One region of the Rhodoferax koreensis genome, then DNA from elsewhere that is predicted to be linked to it. Evidence: predicted binding sites of a transcription regulator. Region 1 holds the regulator's gene; the other holds the start of a gene.

Region 1 (8,421 bases):
GGCCGCATGCTCGGTGTGGTGGCGCATCTGGCGCACGACCGCGCCGCGCTGCAGGACCTGCTGGGCCTGCTGGGCAACAAGAAGATGGTGCTGATCGACACCACCGGCATCGCCCCGCGCGACCCGCGCAAGCGCGACATGCTCGATGTGCTCGACCTGCCCAAGGTCAACCGGATGCTGGTGCTCAACGCCGGCGGCCACGGCGACACGCTGGACGATGTGCTGACCTCGTTCAAGACCAGCGGCGTGCAGCAGGCCATCCTGTCCAAGGTGGACGAAGCCGTGAAACTCGGCCCGTCGCTGGACGCCATCATCCGCCACCAGCTGGTGCTGCGCGGCGTCTGCAACGGCCAGCGCGTGCCCGAGGACTGGGAGGCCGCCGACCCCAAGAAGCTGATCGGCACCTCGATGCGATCGAGTTCGAAGTCGGCGTTCGACCCGAAGGCGGCCGATCTGAGCTTCTTCTTCTCGCCCTCCGAGCCCATCGAATACAAGGAACGTGCCCATGCTTGACGCGGCGGCCCGTGCGACGGACGCGGCGGTGCTCGATCAGAGCGAAGGCCTGCGCCACTGGCTGCCACAGGCGCCAAGCCATGGCACGCGCGTGATCGCCATGGTCAGCCGCGGCGAGTCGCGCACCGAGCAGCCCCTGCTCTGGCAGATCTGCACCTCGCTCGAGGGGCTGGGCCACAGCGTGGCCGTGCTGGATGGCACGACCGCAGAATCGGAGCACAATCCGGGTCTGCAACAATTGCTGGACCATGCACACTGGCTGGACCACCCGCACGAGGACGCCAACTGGCAGATCGTGCCATCCAGGCTGGGGCTGGCCCGGCTGGCCTCTCGAGACATGGAGGACGACATGGGCCTTCCGCCCTTGGGAAATCTTGGAAATTTGGGACCACTGTTCAAGGATTTCAACATCGTGCTGCTGTATGCGCGCGCCGACGCATTGATGTCGCTGCTGTCCGGCACGGGCGTACGTCCGTTGCTGGCCATCGCGCCATCGAGAAACTCCATCGTCGGCGGCTACCAGACGTTGAAGCAACTGCTGCAACGGGCGCAACGCCTGCCGATCCTCGTGTCGCTGGTGACCGGCCCGCTCAAGGCCGCGGAAAACCGCGCCACGGTGGCCGCGCGCTCGCTGCGGCAGTGTGCGGCCACCTACCTCGGCTGCGACACGGAAGTGCTCAGCATCCGGTCATTCCCTCAGCAGGACCTCCCCTGCGAAGACACGCCTCGGCTGGTGCTGCGCCTCCTGGAAAGTGCCGCCACGGTTGGCGGCGGCTGGCCGAGCAGCTTCGCCCCTGCCGGTTTCGGGTCCGGCGCCGTTGTCCATCCCGTCCGGAGCCAGTGATGTACACCGCCAAAGGTCAGATGGACCGTGAACACATGATCCGCCAGTATGTGCCGCTGGTGCGGCGCCTGGCGCACCACATGATCGCCAAGCTGCCGCCCAACGTCGAACTCGACGACCTGATCCAGGTCGGCATGATCGGCCTGTCGGAGGCGTTGACGCGGTACGAGGTGAGCCAGGGCGTGCAGTTCGAGACCTTCGCCACGCAGCGCATCCGCGGCGCGATGATCGATGAACTCCGCGAGGGCGACTGGATGTCGCGCAGCTCGCGCAAGAGCCAGAAGGACATCGAACGCGCGGTGCGCAAGCTCGAGCAGAAGCTCGGTCGCAGCCCGCTCGAATCTGAAATCGCCGTGGAGCTGGAGATGACCCTGCCCGACTACCAGGAGCTGCTCGGCAAGGTGCGCGGCACCCAGCTCGTCTACCTGGAAGACATGTCCAGCGGCCCGGACGACGAGGCCGGCTTCCTCGACCACCACGTGGCCGACGACAGCGCCGACCCGATGCAGATGCTGCGCGACCACCGACTGCGCCAGGCCCTGGTCGACGCCATCAAGACGCTGCCCGAGCGCGAGCAGCACATCATGAGCATGTACTACGAGAACGACCTGAACCTCAAGGAAATCGCCGCTGTGCTCGGCGTGACCGAGTCGCGCGTGTGCCAGCTGCACAGCCAGTCGATCGCGCGGCTGCGGGCGAAGATGCGGAGCCACTGAGAACACGCGGCTTGCCGCCCATGTGTCGACCCCATGAAAAATGGCCCCGCAAGAGGGCCATTTTTCATGGAAATGAGCGTTTCAGGTCGCCGCGTTGGCGTAGATGCGCGCCGCACTGTTGCGGTAAGCCGGTGCGCCACGGCCCGCATACGTGGCGGCGTCGGACTGCGGCAGAACAGTGGCCAGCGCGCGGTTCACCACCACGGCGCGGCGGGCCAAGCCTTCGCGCTGCTGCGCCAGCCGCGTCGATACCGCGGCCACACGGTGTTGCATGGTGGGGTTGGCGAACAACACGGCCTTTTGCGAAGCGGCCATGCTGGAGAGCGCCAGCATTGCATCACGCAGCGATTGGCTATGGGCTTCCAGCGCGCGCGCGTCGCCGGCCAGCAACGATGCCGAGACCTGGTCCAGCAGTTGCTCGACTTCGGTCAGGCTGGAATCGAACTGGATCGGCTGGGCCATGGGGAGACTCCGGAAAAATCTGAAACGGTCAATAACCGCGCGTCACGTTGAGCATTTCGCTGGCGTTGGACAAGAGTTTGTCGGCAATGGCTTCGGGATTCACCTTGTAGCTGCCGTCCTCGATGGCCGAACGGATGGCCTCGACCTTCTTGCTGTCGAAGTCGCCGCCCACAGCCCGGTCGGTCGGGTCCAGTGCCCGTGCCAGCTTCGAAACCGAGACGGACGCCCCAGCGGTCGACGCGCGCACACCTTCCTTGGCCAGGCTTGCGGGCGCAGTCTGTTGCTCCGGCCCCGCCTTTTTGGGGGGCGCCGGTGTGCCGGCAACCGGCAATTCGGGGGTCTGTCCAATCTTCATCGCTCTCTCCATCCGCCCTGAAACCGGGGCATCGTAGCAATGCTTTCGACCAATTTCGTCCCAACTTTAATCCTAATTGCGGTAACAGCGTTGTTTCAATCACATTTCCAGCCGGACGGTGCGTGCATCCAACACCGTGCCCGACATCACCCGGCCGTTGTCCATGCGCACCCGCGCCGGCTGTCCGATCACACCGGCCGTCATGGCCTGGCCGTCGGAGGCGACCTGGAAACCTGGCCCTTCCGCCAGCACGCGGATCTGCGCGCCGGCCTGGAACACCGTGGCGGCCTTCACCATCGATTGGCGGATCGTCTGGCCCGGCGCCCAGTTGCGCGCGGCCATCTGCCCCACCCAGATATCGGCATTGGCCAGCACGGGTGAAGCTTCTTCGGCCCAGTCGACCTCGGCCTGCGCGGCATCGTCCGGCCCCAGCACCGCACCGGCGGCCACCGGCGCGCGCGCGACCCATGCCGGTCCGAAGGCCTTGACCGTGACCGGCAGGAACACGCTCCAGCGCGTCGCGCCGTCGACGCAGCGCAGGCCGATGCGGCTGCGGCCCCAGAGCCGCGTGCCGGGCGGCAGGAAGGGCTCGACGCGCGCACACGGCGCCAGGCGCAGGCGGGAATCCAGCGCGCCGACGCTCACCTCCATGCGCAGCGGGTTGTTGCTGCCGGCGGTGGCGTTGGCCACCGTGTCGTCCAGCCATTTCCGGGCGGAATCGGCATAGGCCTGGCTGGGATCGACCTGCGCCTGGGCGGCGCAAGCCAGCACCGCCAGGGAGACCAGGAGACGGCTAGGGGCGAATCGGATCTGCATAAAACCTCCAGGTTCGCCCAGGAAGGCCGATGGGGCACGGGCCCCGTCCTGCACGATGCCGCAACTATAGGCAGCCAGCCCGGCCGCGAACGACGGAACTGCGTGGTGATCACCCGTTTCTTCGCCACATCGCCAGGCTTCAGTTTTTTCATAATTTGCGCACCACCCGGGCCGTCCTGGCTCCCGTGGCCACTCATCGGAAAGCGAGGTGTCGCATGTTGGACAAAATGGTCGGAGGCCTGGACTTCCAGAGCAAGGCCCTGGTGCTGCGCGCCGAGCGCCAGCGCGCCATCGCCAGCAACATCGCCAACGTCGACACCCCCGGCTACGTGGCGCGCGACTTCAACTTCAAGGACGCGATGGGCGCGGCGCTCAATCGCGACGCCGGCATGGCCACGAACAAGACCGACAGCCGGCACATGGACGTGCCGAGCCCGAACCTGTCGGGCAGCGGCTCGCAGCAGCTCGGCTACAGCGTGCAGAGCCAGCCCAACCTGGACAACAACACGGTGGACCTGGACCGCGAACGCGCCAACTTCGTCGACAACGCCGTGCGTTACGAAGCCACGCTGCGCTTCATCAATGGACAAGCCAAGACGATGTTGTCCGCCATCCAAGGGCAATAAGGAATCACCATGTCCATGTTCTCCATCTTCGGCGTCTCCGGCAGCGCCATCAGCGCGCAGTCGCAGCGCCTCAACGTGGTCGCCTCCAACCTGGCCAACGTGGACGCGGTGGCCGGGCCGGACGGCAAGGCCTACAAGGCGCGCCAGGTCGTGTTCCAGACCGAACTCATGGGTGCCGAAAGCTCGGCCGGCGTGCGCGTGAAGGCCATCACCGAAAGCGACCTGCCCGGGCGCAAGGTGCTGGACCCGAACCATCCCAATGCCGACGCCGAGGGTTACGTCACGCATTCGAACGTCAACGCGGTGGATGAGATGGTCAACATGATCTCGGCCTCGCGCTCGTACCAGAACAACGTCGAGGTGATGAACACGGCCAAGACGCTGCTGCTCAAGACCCTGCAGATGGGCCAGTAAGCCCATTCCGCCTCAAGAACCGCTTTCAAGGACTACACCATGGCAATCACCGGCGTCAACGGCTCCTGGGGTGCGACCTCCGCCACGACCAACAATTCGACCTCCGACCCGGCCGCCGCGCAGGACCGCTTCCTCAAGCTGCTGGTCGCGCAGCTCAACAACCAGGACCCGATGAATCCGCTGGACAACGCCGAGATGACCTCCCAGATCGCGCAGATCAACACCGTCACCGGCATCCAGCAGCTCAACACCACGATCAAGGGCATGTCCGACCAGTTCACCTCGCTGCAGGTGATGCAGGGCGGCGCGATGGTCGGGCGCAGCGTGCTGACCGAAGGCAACACCCTGACGGTGGACAGCACCACCAAGACCGGCACCGGCTCGTTCGACCTGGCGGGCAACGCGGCCGACGTGAATGTGCAGGTGTCCACCACCGGCGGCACGGTGCTCGGCACGGTCAAGCTCGGCTCGCTCGATGCGGGCCGGCACAGCTTCGAATACGACACCACGGGCTACACCGGCACCGGTGCCTTGAACTTCAAGGTGATCGCCAACAACGCCACGGCCGCGGTCGATGCCACCGCGCTGACGCAGGACAAAGTGGTTTCCGTGGGCGCAGAAAACGGCGCGCTCAAGCTGCAGCTCGAAAAAGGCGGATCGGTGGCCTACAGCGCCATCAAGGCCATTCTCTAAACATCACCCCAGGAGTTCACATGAGTTTTCAACAAGGCCTCTCCGGCTTGAATGCATCCAGCAAGAACCTGGACGTGATCGGCCACAACATCGCCAACGCCAACACCACGGGCTTCAAGTCCTCACGCGCCGAATTCGCGGAAATGGTGGCCTCCAACCTGGGCACCTCGGGCAGCAAGAACGCCGGCATCGGCGTCGAGGTGGCCGCCATCTCCCAGCAGTTCACCCAGGCCAACTTCGCCATCACCGGCAACAGCCTGGACGTGGCCATCAACGGCAATGGTTTCTTCAAGCTGCAGCAGACCGATGGCACGCCGGCCTACACCCGCGCCGGCAACTTCAAGCTCGACAAGGACGGCGCGCTGATCACCAACAACGCCGACAGCGTGATGGGCTATCCGATCGACCCCGACACCGGCCTGCGCACCTCCACCGACCCGATTCCGCTGGTGTTCCCCACGGCCCAGCCGATCCCCGCCAAGCAGACCACCAAGATCACGGCTTCGCTGAACCTCGATGCGCGCACCACCGACGCCGCCGGCAACCCGAGCGCCACCCCGCCGGTCGCAGCCACGCCGCGCGGCACCTACGGCACCTCGCTCAACGTCTACGACAGCCAGGGCGTGGCCAAGCCGGTCAGCCTGTATTTCCAGAAGACGGCCACCGCCAACACCTGGGACGTGTACGACACGCTGGACGACCCGAACGCCGTGCCGCCCGTCGTCGCCAGCCCGATCGGCTCCCTGGCCTTCGACAACAACGGCGCGCCGGTGGCCGGATCCGCCCTCTCGCTCACGGTCAACCCCACGCCGCCCAACCCGAACAACCTGCCGGCGTTTCCGGTGACGATCGACCTGTCCAAGATCACGCAGTACGGCACCAAGTTCGCCGTCTCCGATCTCACGCAGGACGGCTACACCGCGGGCGAGCTGACAGGCATCAACATCGAAGCCAACGGGATGATCCAGACCCGTTATTCGAACGGCGTGACGCGCGCAGAAGGCCAGGTGGCGCTGGCCAATTTCCGCAACACGCAGGGCCTGGCACCGATCGGCGGCAACAACTGGATCGAGACCTTCGAGTCCGGCCAGGCCGTGCTCGGCACGCCCACCGACGGCAACTTCGGCGAACTGCGCTCGGGCGCGCTGGAGGACTCCAACGTCGACCTGACCGCCGAACTGGTGAACATGATGACCGCGCAGCGCGCCTACCAGGCGAACGCGCAGACCATCAAGACGCAAGACCAGGTGATGTCCACCCTGGTCAATCTGCGCTGATGCCCACGCGCTGACGTCAGCCCTCTAGGAACAACACGCCATGGACCACCTCATCTACACCTCGATGACCGGTGCCAACGCGGCCATGCACCGGCAGGACGTGTTGTCCAACAACCTGGCCAACGTCTCCACCAACGGCTTCCGCGCCGAGCTGGCGACGTTCCGCTCGGTGCCGCTGAACGGGCCGGGTGCGAGCACCCGTGTGTTCGCCCTCGAAGCCACGGCCGGCTACCTGGAACGCTCCGGTCCGGTGCAGCGCACCGACCGTGCGCTCGATGCCATGGCCCAGGGCAATGCCTGGTTCGCGGTGCAGGGGCTGGATGGCGTCGAGGCCTACACCCGCAACGGCAGCTTCGAGGTCTCGGCCACCGGCCAGCTGGTCAACGCCAGCGGCCTGCCGGTGCTCTCCGACGGCGGCGCGCCGATCGACGTGCCGCAGGGCGCGCAGGTGTCCTTCGGTTACGACGGCAGCGTCAACGCCACCATCGAAGGCCAGCGGCCGACGCGCCTGGGCCGGCTGAAGATGGTCACGCCGAATGCCGACCAGACGCTGAAACGCGGCGACGACGCCCTGTTTCGCAGCACCACCGGCGACGCCCTGCCGCAGGACGCCAACGCCAAGATGCTGCCCGGCGCGATCGAAGGCTCGAACGTGAACGCGGTGGAAACCATGGTCGGCATGATCCAGGTCGCACGCCAGTTCGAGACGCAGATGAAGCTGCTGCAGACCGCAGAAAGCAATGACAAGACCGCGAGCCAGTTGCTCGGCGTGCAAGGATAAAGGAAGCACATCATGATCAATTCCCTCTGGATCGCCAAGACCGGCATGGAAGCCCAGCAGACGCAGCTGGACGTCATCTCGCACAACCTGGCCAACGTATCCACCACGGGCTACAAGCGGGCCAACGCGGTGTTCGAGGACCTGATCTACCAGAACCTGCGCCAGGTGGGCGCCGACACCTCCGAACAGTCGCAACTGCCCACCGGCCTGCACCTGGGCCTGGGCGTGCGCACCGTGGCCACCAGCCGTTCGTTCGCGCAGGGCAGCCTGCAGCAGTCGGGCAATTCGCTGGACGTGGCGATCAAGGGCAACGGCTTCTTCCAGATCAACCAGCCCGACGGCAGCATCGCCTACACCCGCGACGGCTCGTTCGAGGTCGACTCGCAGGGCCGGCTGGTCACCTCCAGCGGCATGACGGTGGCCAACGGCATCACCATCCCGATCACGGCGCAGAGCGTGAGCATCAGCAGCTCGGGCGCGGTGAGCGTGGTGCTGCCGGGCAACTCGGCGCCGCAGCCGGTGGGCAACATCGCGCTGGCCAACTTCATCAACCCGGCCGGCCTGGAGCCCACCGGCCAGAACCTGTTCATCGAGACCGCTGCCTCCGGCCAGCCGCAGACCGGCACGCCCGGCACCAACGGCATGGGCACGGTGATGCAGTCCTTCCTGGAAACCTCGAACGTCAACGTGGTGCAGGAACTGGTCACCATGATCCAGACCCAGCGCGCCTACGAGATGAATTCCAAGGCTGTGCAGACTTCCGACCAGATGCTGCAGAAGCTGGCGCAGCTCTGATACCGGCGCCAGTGATTGGAGACACCATGACCGCCCTCGCCTCCGTTTACTGCCGGCTGTGTTCGGCCACGCTGCTGGCATCCGCCCTGCTGCTGACCGGCTGCGAGACGCTGCAGAAGGCGCCCCAGG
Region 2 (8,421 bases), 2.5 Mb from region 1:
CGCCGACCTGGGTCCAGCGCGACGGCCGATGGGAAATGCGCCAGGGTGGCTGGGCGCGCGGCGACCGCGATGGCGACGGCGTGCCCAACGCCATCGACCGGCGGCCCAATGACCCCTACCGCCGTTGAAAGCGCGCGGCGCGCTCAGTGTCCACCGTGCGCCAGGCCGCTGACCACGCTCACCAGCGCGATGCCGGCCAGCAGCCAGGCCACCTGGGCGGCCGTCTCGCGTGCCGACAGGCGCTTTTGCAATTGGGGGATCAGGTCGGCCAGCGCCACGTAGATGAAGCTGCTCGACGCCATGACCAGGAAATACGGCAGCCATTGGTGCAGCATGTCCACCAGGCCGAAGCCGACGACGCCGCCGATCGCCGTCACCGAGCCCGCCAGCGACACCTTGACCAGCGCCGCCTTGCGGTTGTCCGACGTGGCGCGCAGCACCACCAGGTCGCCCATGTGGTGCGGCACCTCGTGCACCAGCACCGCCAGCGCGGCCACGCAGCCCAGGCGCAGGTCGGCGATGAACGCCGAGGCGATCAGGATGCCGTCGCCGAACGCATGCACACTGTCGCCGACCAACACGGCCCAGCCGCCGGTGCGCGGAGACTGCACGGTATGGGTGCCATGGTCGTGATGGTCATGGGTGTGGTGATCCTCCGCGTGGCCGTGGCCCTGGACTTGGCCCTGGGCGCTGTGGTGGTGGTGTTCGTGCCCGTGGTGCCAGAGTTCGGCCTTGTCGAGCAGGAAGAAGAACACCAGACCCGCCAGCAGCGTGGCAAACAACTCCTGCGCGCCGGCTTGGCTTTCGAAGGCCTCGGGCAGCAGATGCATGAAGCCCGTGGCGAGCAGCGCGCCCGCGGCCAGGCTCAGCATGTGCTGGGTGTAACGCGACAATACGCCGAAAGTCAGCATCGCGGCGAGCCAGACGCTGCCAATACCGGCACACAGGGTGCCGATCAGGATTGCTACCAGAATCATAGCTACTTACGCACGCCCCGACTGCATTGGCGGCAACTTTGATATTAAAACTTCGGTGGGCATGGAGGAACGCGGCCGCGACACCCGCGGCCACCGGCCGGGCCGCTGGCAGCCCGACAAGCGGTGGTCGATCTTAACAAGTGCCCCGTGCCGGCATCCCAACCCCCTAAAGAACCTAAGTACACCTTGTTACTCTTTTTCGACGCCACTGCTAGACTGTGCAGCCACTCAGCCAGAGGCGGTGGACCGTCTTGATGAAACACACCTCCGACAAGCCCGCCAAATTCAGCCTCGGTCTGCCCCTCTTGGGGACGGGATCGCTGGTGCTCGGGCTGGCCGCGATCTGGCAGCTCGGCCAGGGCGGTTTCTCGGCAGCCTTGCTCAGCATGCTGGTGGCCCTGCTGGTGGCGCTCGGCACGGCCGCCTCGGCGCTGGTCGGCCAGCGCCGCGCGCTGGACCAGGCCCGGCGGGCCCGCGAGGCCGCGGCCAGTGCAGAGGTCCAGTTGCGCGCGCTGTTCGACATCCTGCCCGCGGACAGCATCTGTTCGGTGTTCGACGCACAGGACCGGCTGGTGCGCGCCAATGCGGGGTTCATGGCGATGTTTCCGAAGACGGCGGCACACATCGTCCCCGGAGCGCGCTACGAGGACATCCTGCGCCGCGCAGTGGCGCTGGGCGAAGTGGTCGAAGCCCGGGGCCGCGAGGAAACCTGGGTCCAGCAGCGCCTGGCCCAGCACCGTGCGCCCGCCACGCAGATGACGCAGGCCCTGGCCGACGACCGCTGGGTGCGCATCAACGAACGCCGCAGCGGCGATGGCTGGATGGTCGGCCTGCACACCGACGTGACCGACGCCGTGCGCAAGGAGCGCGATCTGGAGCGCGCGCGCCGCCTGGCCCAGAAGCAGCGCGGCGCACTCGAGCTCGCGCGGCTGGCCTCCCAGGAGGCGCGGGCCCTGCTCGAGTCGGCGATCGAGGGCATGCCGGTGGGCATCGAAATCTACGACGCGCAGGACAAGCTGGTGATCTGCAACGAACATGCGGTGCAACTTCATCCGCACATGAACCTGCGCACCATGGTCGGCCTGAGCTTCGACCACATCATGCAGCACTCCCTGCAGCACCAGTGGATCACCGCCGCCATCGGCCGGGAGCAGGAATGGCTGGCCGAGCGCCTGGCCCGTCGCGGCACCCACGTGGCGCCGATGCTGCAGGAAGTTCGCGACGGCCGCTGGATGCACATCTACGAAATCCGCACGCCGCAAGGCTATGTGGTGGCCGCGGGCATGGAGGTGACCGAGATGGTGCACCAGCGCCAGGCGCTCGAAGCCGCCAACGAGCGGCTGGCCATGCTGTCGGTGACCGACGGGCTCACGGGCATCGCCAACCGCCGGCACTTCGACGAGACGCTGGCCGCCGAATGGCTGCGCGAGGCGCGCCATCAGGAGCCGCTGGCCCTGCTGATCATCGACATCGACCATTTCAAGGGCTACAACGACCACTACGGCCACCTGGCCGGCGACGAATGCCTGCGCCGCGTGGCCCAGGTGCTGCAGAGCTGCCTGCGCCGCTCGGGTGAAGTCGTGGCACGTTACGGCGGCGAGGAATTCGCCCTGCTGATGCCGGCCACCAGCAACGACGAGGCGCGCTTCATGGCCCAGCGTTGCATGGAGCAGTTGGCCCTGGCCGACATCCCGCATGCGGCCTCGGCCACCGCGCCGCAGCTCACGCTGAGCATCGGCGTGGCCAGCGCCGTGCCCGACCCGGCCTTCAAGCCGGAAGCCCTGGTGGACGCGGCCGATGCGGCGCTCTACCGCGCCAAGAATTCGGGCCGCAACCGCTACGAGATCACCGACCTATTTTCAGTCGGACGCAGCGCGGATTGAAGCTCAGTGCGCCTGATCCCAGTTCGCGCCGAAACCGACTTCCGCGAGCAGCGGCACCTGCAGGTCGGCCACGCCGGCCATGATGCGCGGGATCTCCATGCGCACCCATTCGATCTCGGCCTCGGGCACCTCGAACACCAGTTCGTCGTGCACCTGCATGATCATCAGCGTGCCGCGCCGCTCGGCGTCCAGCACCCGCTGCACCTCGACCATGCTGAGCTTGATGAGATCGGCCGCCGTGCCCTGCATCGGCGCGTTGATGGCCGCGCGCTCGGCGCCGCCGCGGCGCGGACCGTTGGGTGAATTGATCTCGGGCAGATACAGCCGCCGGCCGAACACCGTTTCCACATAACCCTTGCTCTTGGCACTGAGTCGGGTCTCGTCCATGTAGTGCTTCACGCCCGGGTAGCGCTCGAAGTAACGCGCGATGTAGTTCTTGGCCGCGGTGTTGTCGATGCCGAGGTTGCGCGCCAGGCCGAAGGCGCTCATGCCGTAGATCAGGCCGAAATTGATGACCTTGGCATAGCGCCGCTGCTCGCTCGACACCTGGTCCACCGCCACGCCGAAGACCTCGGCCGCGGTGGCGCGGTGCACGTCGAGGCCCTCCTTGAAGGCGTGGAGCAGCGCAGGATCGCCGCTGATGTGGGCCATGATGCGCAGCTCGATCTGGGAATAGTCGGCGCTGGCGATCACGCGGCCGGCGGGCGCCACGAAGGCTTCGCGCACGCGCCGGCCCTCGGCGGTGCGGATCGGGATGTTCTGCAGGTTCGGGTCGTTGCTGGAGAGCCGCCCGGTCACGGCCACGGCCTGTGCGTAGTGCGTGTGCACGCGGCCGGTGCGCGGGTTGGCGAGTTGAGCGAGCTTGTCGGTGTAGGTGCCCTTGAGCTTCGACAGCCCGCGGTGCTCCAGGATCTTGGCCGGCAGCGGGTAGTCCTCGGCGAGTTTCTCGAGCACTTCTTCATCGGTGCTGGGCGCGCCGGTGGCGGTCTTCTTCACCACCGGCAGGCCGAGCTTGGTGAAGAAGATCTCGCCGATCTGCTTCGGGCTGCCGAGGTTGAACGGCTGGCCCGCGAGTTCGTGCGCCTCGGCCTCGAGCTGCAGGATACGCGCGCCAAGCTCGCCGCTCTGCTTGGCCAGGATCGGTGCGTCGATCAGCACGCCGTTGCGTTCGATGCGGTACAACGCCTCGCTCGATGCGATTTCCAGTTCGTAGATGAAACGCAGCTTGGCATCGGCCTGCAACTGCGGCCACAGCGTGTTGTGCACGTCCAGCGTCTGGTCGGAGTCTTCGCACGCGTAATGCGAGGCCTTGCCGATGTCGACCTGGCTGAACGGGATCTGGCTCGCGCCCTTGCCGCACAGGTCCTCGTAGTTCACGCCGCTGCGCCCCAGGTGGCGCTCGGCCAGGCTGGCCAGGCCGTGCGGCTTGTGCACTTCGAGCACGTAGCTCTGCAGCATGGTGTCGTGCGCGTAGCCCTGCACCTCGATGCCGTGGTTGGCGAACACGTGGCGGTCGTACTTGATGTGTTGGCCGAGTTTTTTCCGGCTCGGATTTTCGAGCCAGGGCTTGAGCCGCGCCAGCACTTCGTCGCGCGGCAATTGCGCTGGCGCATCCGGGTAATCGTGCGCCAGCGGAACGTAGGCGGCCTCGCCCGGCTCGACGCTGAAGCTCACGCCGACGATCTCGGCCACCACCTCGTTGAGCGAGGTCGTCTCGGTGTCCACCGCGACCAGCTCGGCGGCATCGAGGCGCGCCAGCCAGGGCGCGAGCTGTTCCCAGGTCAGGATGGTGTCGTAGCGCAGGGACGTGGCCTGCGCCACGCGCGCTTCCTCGTCGGCGATGATGTCCTCGGGGTCGTCGAACAGGCCGGGTTCGTTGCCCGGCCTGGCGCGCGGCTTCGGCGTCGGCGACGCCAGCACGGCGGCATCGACCACCGCGGCGGCCTCCAGCGTGCGCACCAGTCCCTTGAAGCCATATTTCTCGTAGAAGGCGCGCAGCGCGTCGGCCTGCTGTTCGGTGAAGGCCATGGCGTCCAGCGCCGGCAGGCCGGCGATGTGCGCGGCCAGGTCGCAATCGGTGCGGATCGTCACCAGCCTGCGGCCCTGCGGCAGCCAGTCCAGCGCATTGCGCAGGTTCTCGCCGGCCACGCCCTTGATCTCATGGGCGCGCTCGAGCAGCCTATCGAGGGAGCCGTACTCCATGAGCCACTTGGCCGCCGTCTTCGGCCCGACCTTGGCCACGCCGGGCACGTTGTCCACGGTGTCGCCCACCAGGGTCTGGTAGTCCACCATCAGCGACGGCGGCACGCCGAACTCGGCGGTGACGCCGGCCACGTCGCGGCGCTTGCCGTTCATGGTGTCGATGATGGTGATGTGTTCGTCCACCAGCTGGCTCAGGTCCTTGTCGCCGCTGGAGACGATGACCTCGATGCCCTGCGCCGCGGCCACCACGGCCAGCGTGCCGATCACGTCATCGGCCTCCACCCCCGGCACCACCAGCACCGGCCAGCCGAGCGCGCGCACCACCTCATGGATCGGCTCGATCTGGCTGCGCAGATCGTCGGGCATGGGCGAGCGGTGCGCCTTGTAGTCGGGATACCAGTCGTCGCGGAAGGTCTTGCCCGGCGCGTCGAAGATGCAGGCCGCGAAATCGGCGGGCTGCTCGCGGCGCAGGCTGGTCATCATGTTGATCATGCCGCGGATCGCTCCGGTGGCCGGGCTGGTCGGGTCGCCGGGCACGGCGCGCAGGTCGGGCATGGCGTGGAAGGCACGGTACAGGTAGCTGGAACCATCGACCAGCAGCAGGGTTTTCTTTGTCATGGCGGCATTTTGCCTGCGCCCCCGCGACCCGGCGTGAGGTGAACGCTGCCGACGTTTCAGGCGTAGGTATCGAGGTTTTCGCCCAGCCCGGGTGATCGGGATACGCGCGGCGCGGCCTGGGCATCCTGGTCGGCCTGGGCCACCCGCTGCTGGTCCCATTGCGCCTGTTGCTGCTGGCGCTGGATCGCGGCGATCTGGGCCTGCACCAGTTGAATCTGCGCCTGCAGCAGCTTGACCTGCAAGTCCTTGGCCTTCGCATCCATGTCCTGCGCGGCCACGTCTTTCAACTGTTGCATGAGTTGCAACATCTGCTTGACCAGCGCCGCGATTTGGCTGGCAGCCTGAGCGTCTTGCGATGAGACGGAAGCGGAAGATGTGATTCTCATGGGATATTGATCGACGGATGAGCCGCTTTCTTGAGGACGGTCGTGGCGGTCGTCAGATCGACGTCGAGGCTGACAGATTCGAACTCCATGGCTCGAACGCCATGGCGGCGGCTCGGCTGGATGCAAGAAAGACGTCCTCCAGGCCTTCCACGTCGCCCTCGCCTGGGAGGCGCGGCCATTCCGGCCGTGTGCCCTGGCGTTTTGTGGGGTGGGCGCCACGCGGGTCAGGCATCGGTCCTACAATCCAGGCATGCGCGCCTTCCACCTCATTCCGCTCCTTTCGGCCCTCCTGCTCGGGCAGGCCGCCGCCTGGGCCCAATCTCCGGCGGCCCCGGCCGCGCCCGCTGAAGCGGCCTCCGCACCCGCCCGGCCCGGCTCCCGGGTGGACCAGCGCATCGAACACATCCAGGTCGAAGATAAGGACGTGCACATCGAAGAGCGCCGCTACGGCGGCGAAACCCAGAGCATCACCGTGCAGCCGACCAACGGCATGCCCGCCTATGAGGTGGTGCCGGCCAATGGCGCGCGCAACCGGCCGCTGGGCGAGCGCGATGCCGCGTCCGGCAATTCCGGCCAGCGGGTCTGGAAACTGTTCAATTTCTGATTCGATTTCCCCGTCATGGCTGTCTACACGAAAGTCTCTTTGGAAGAGGCGCAGGCGCTGTCGCGCGAGCTCGGTCTGGGTGAGGCCAGCGCGCTGCGCGGCATCGAAGGCGGCATCGAGAACACCAACTATTTCATGAGCACGGTCGAAGGCGAATACGTGCTCACGCTGTTCGAACGGCTGAGTTTCGAGCAACTGCCCTACTACCTGTACCTGATGAAGCACCTGGCGCAGCGCGGCATCCCCGTGCCGGACCCGGTGGCCAACCGCGACGGCGACGTCCTGCACACCGTGCAGGGCAAGCCGGCCTCGGTGGTGACCAGGCTCGCTGGCAGGAGCGAACTCGCGCCCGGCGTCGCGCACGGCCGCGCGGTGGGCGCGATGCTGGCGCGCATGCACCTGGCGGGCCGAGACTTCAACCGCAGCCAGCCCAACCTGCGTGGCCTGGCCTGGTGGAATGAAACCGTGCCGGTGGTCAAGCCCTATCTCGATCCACCACAGGCCGCGCTGCTGCAGAGCGAACTCGCTTTCCAGAACCACGTCGCGGCCTCGTCCGCCTACGCGGCGCTGCCGCGCGGACCGGTGCATGCCGACCTGTTCCGCGACAACGTGATGTTCGACAGCGGCGCCGACGGCCAGGCAGGCCCGGTACTGAGCGGCTTCTTCGACTTCTATTTCGCGGGCGACGACACCTGGCTGTTCGACCTGGCGGTGTGCCTCAACGACTGGTGCATCGACCTGGCCACCGGCGCGACCGATGCGGCACGCACGGCGGCATTCCTGCAGGCCTACGAATCCGTGCGGCCGCTGACCGGCCCCGAGCGCCAGTTGCTACCGGCCATGCTGCGCGCCGGTGCACTGCGCTTCTGGATCTCGCGGCTCTGGGATTTCCATCTGCCGCGCGCGGCGGACATGCTCAAGGCGCACGATCCCTCGCATTTCGAGCGGGTGTTGCGGGAGCGCGTGGCTCATCCGCTGGCCGATATCGGCCAACTGGCGGTCTGCGCATGAAGCTCAACATCGTGCCGGCACGCACCGGCGCCGCCTGGGTCAAGTCGGGCATCCTGACCTTCTTCAAACAGCCATTGGCCCTGGCTGGCCTGTTCTTCATGTTCATGGCCGTGATGACCATCGCCACCATGCTGCCATTGCTCGGCAGTGCGCTCGCGCTCGGCCTGCTGCCGGCAGCCACGCTCGGGCTGATGGCCGCCACGCAGGAGGCGACCAAGGGCAAGTTCCCCACGCCGCTGATCCTGGTCAGCGCCTTTCGCGCCGGCCGCCAGCGCGTGCGTGCCATGCTCACCCTCGGCGCGCTGTATGCGTTCGGCTTCCTGCTGATCATGGGCATCTCGGCCCTGTTCGACGGCGGCAGCTTCGCCCGGATGTATTTGCTGGGCGCGCAGATTTCGCGTGAAACCCTGGCCGAGCCAAGCTTCCAGACGGCGATGTGGGTCGGGATGGCACTGTACCTGCCGCTGTCGCTGCTGTTCTGGCATGCGCCGGCGCTGGTGCACTGGTACGGCGTGCCGCCGGTCAAGAGCCTGTTCTTCAGCTTTGTCGCCTGCATGCGCAACTTCGGCGCCTACACCGTGTTCGGCCTGGCCTGGGTCGGCGTGTTCATCGTGGCCGGCATCATCATGACCACCGTCGCCGCGCTGCTCGACTCGCCCCAACTCGCCGCCGCGGCCATGGTGCCGGTGGCGCTGATCATGGCCACGATGTTCTTCACCTCGATCTTCTTCACCTTCCGC

What was found. The regulator FliA, encoded in region 1, starts transcription of late flagellar genes. The targets are predictions, from matches to a motif close to CTAAAGTTTNNNNNNNNNNNGCCGNTA.
Region 2: the regulator FliA is predicted to act here: its motif matches at 6,075-6,101, upstream of RD110_RS20035 (FlxA-like family protein).

Annotation. Positions count from the first base shown of each region.
Region 1 is NZ_CP019236.1:1,022,050-1,030,470, reverse strand. Features, by position in the region: gene flhF (flagellar biosynthesis GTPase FlhF) at 1-513, shown strand, start outside; gene RD110_RS04890 (hypothetical protein) at 506-1,357, shown strand; gene RD110_RS04885 (RNA polymerase sigma factor FliA) at 1,357-2,073, shown strand; gene RD110_RS04880 (hypothetical protein) at 2,155-2,535, opposite strand; gene flgM (flagellar biosynthesis anti-sigma factor FlgM) at 2,564-2,890, opposite strand; gene flgA (flagellar basal body P-ring formation chaperone FlgA) at 2,990-3,706, opposite strand; gene flgB (flagellar basal body rod protein FlgB) at 3,922-4,332, shown strand; gene flgC (flagellar basal body rod protein FlgC) at 4,342-4,746, shown strand; gene RD110_RS04855 (flagellar hook assembly protein FlgD) at 4,786-5,439, shown strand; gene flgE (flagellar hook protein FlgE) at 5,460-6,716, shown strand; gene flgF (flagellar basal-body rod protein FlgF) at 6,757-7,497, shown strand; gene flgG (flagellar basal-body rod protein FlgG) at 7,510-8,292, shown strand; gene RD110_RS04835 (flagellar basal body L-ring protein FlgH) at 8,319-8,421, shown strand, end outside.
Region 2 is NZ_CP019236.1:4,315,004-4,323,424, forward strand. Features, by position in the region: gene RD110_RS20015 (YXWGXW repeat-containing protein) at 1-128, shown strand, start outside; gene RD110_RS20020 (ZIP family metal transporter) at 144-977, opposite strand; gene RD110_RS20025 (GGDEF domain-containing protein) at 1,232-2,860, shown strand; gene polA (DNA polymerase I) at 2,864-5,680, opposite strand; gene RD110_RS20035 (FlxA-like family protein) at 5,737-6,066, opposite strand; gene RD110_RS20040 (hypothetical protein) at 6,317-6,670, shown strand; gene RD110_RS20045 (homoserine kinase) at 6,686-7,681, shown strand; gene RD110_RS20050 (BPSS1780 family membrane protein) at 7,678-8,421, shown strand, end outside.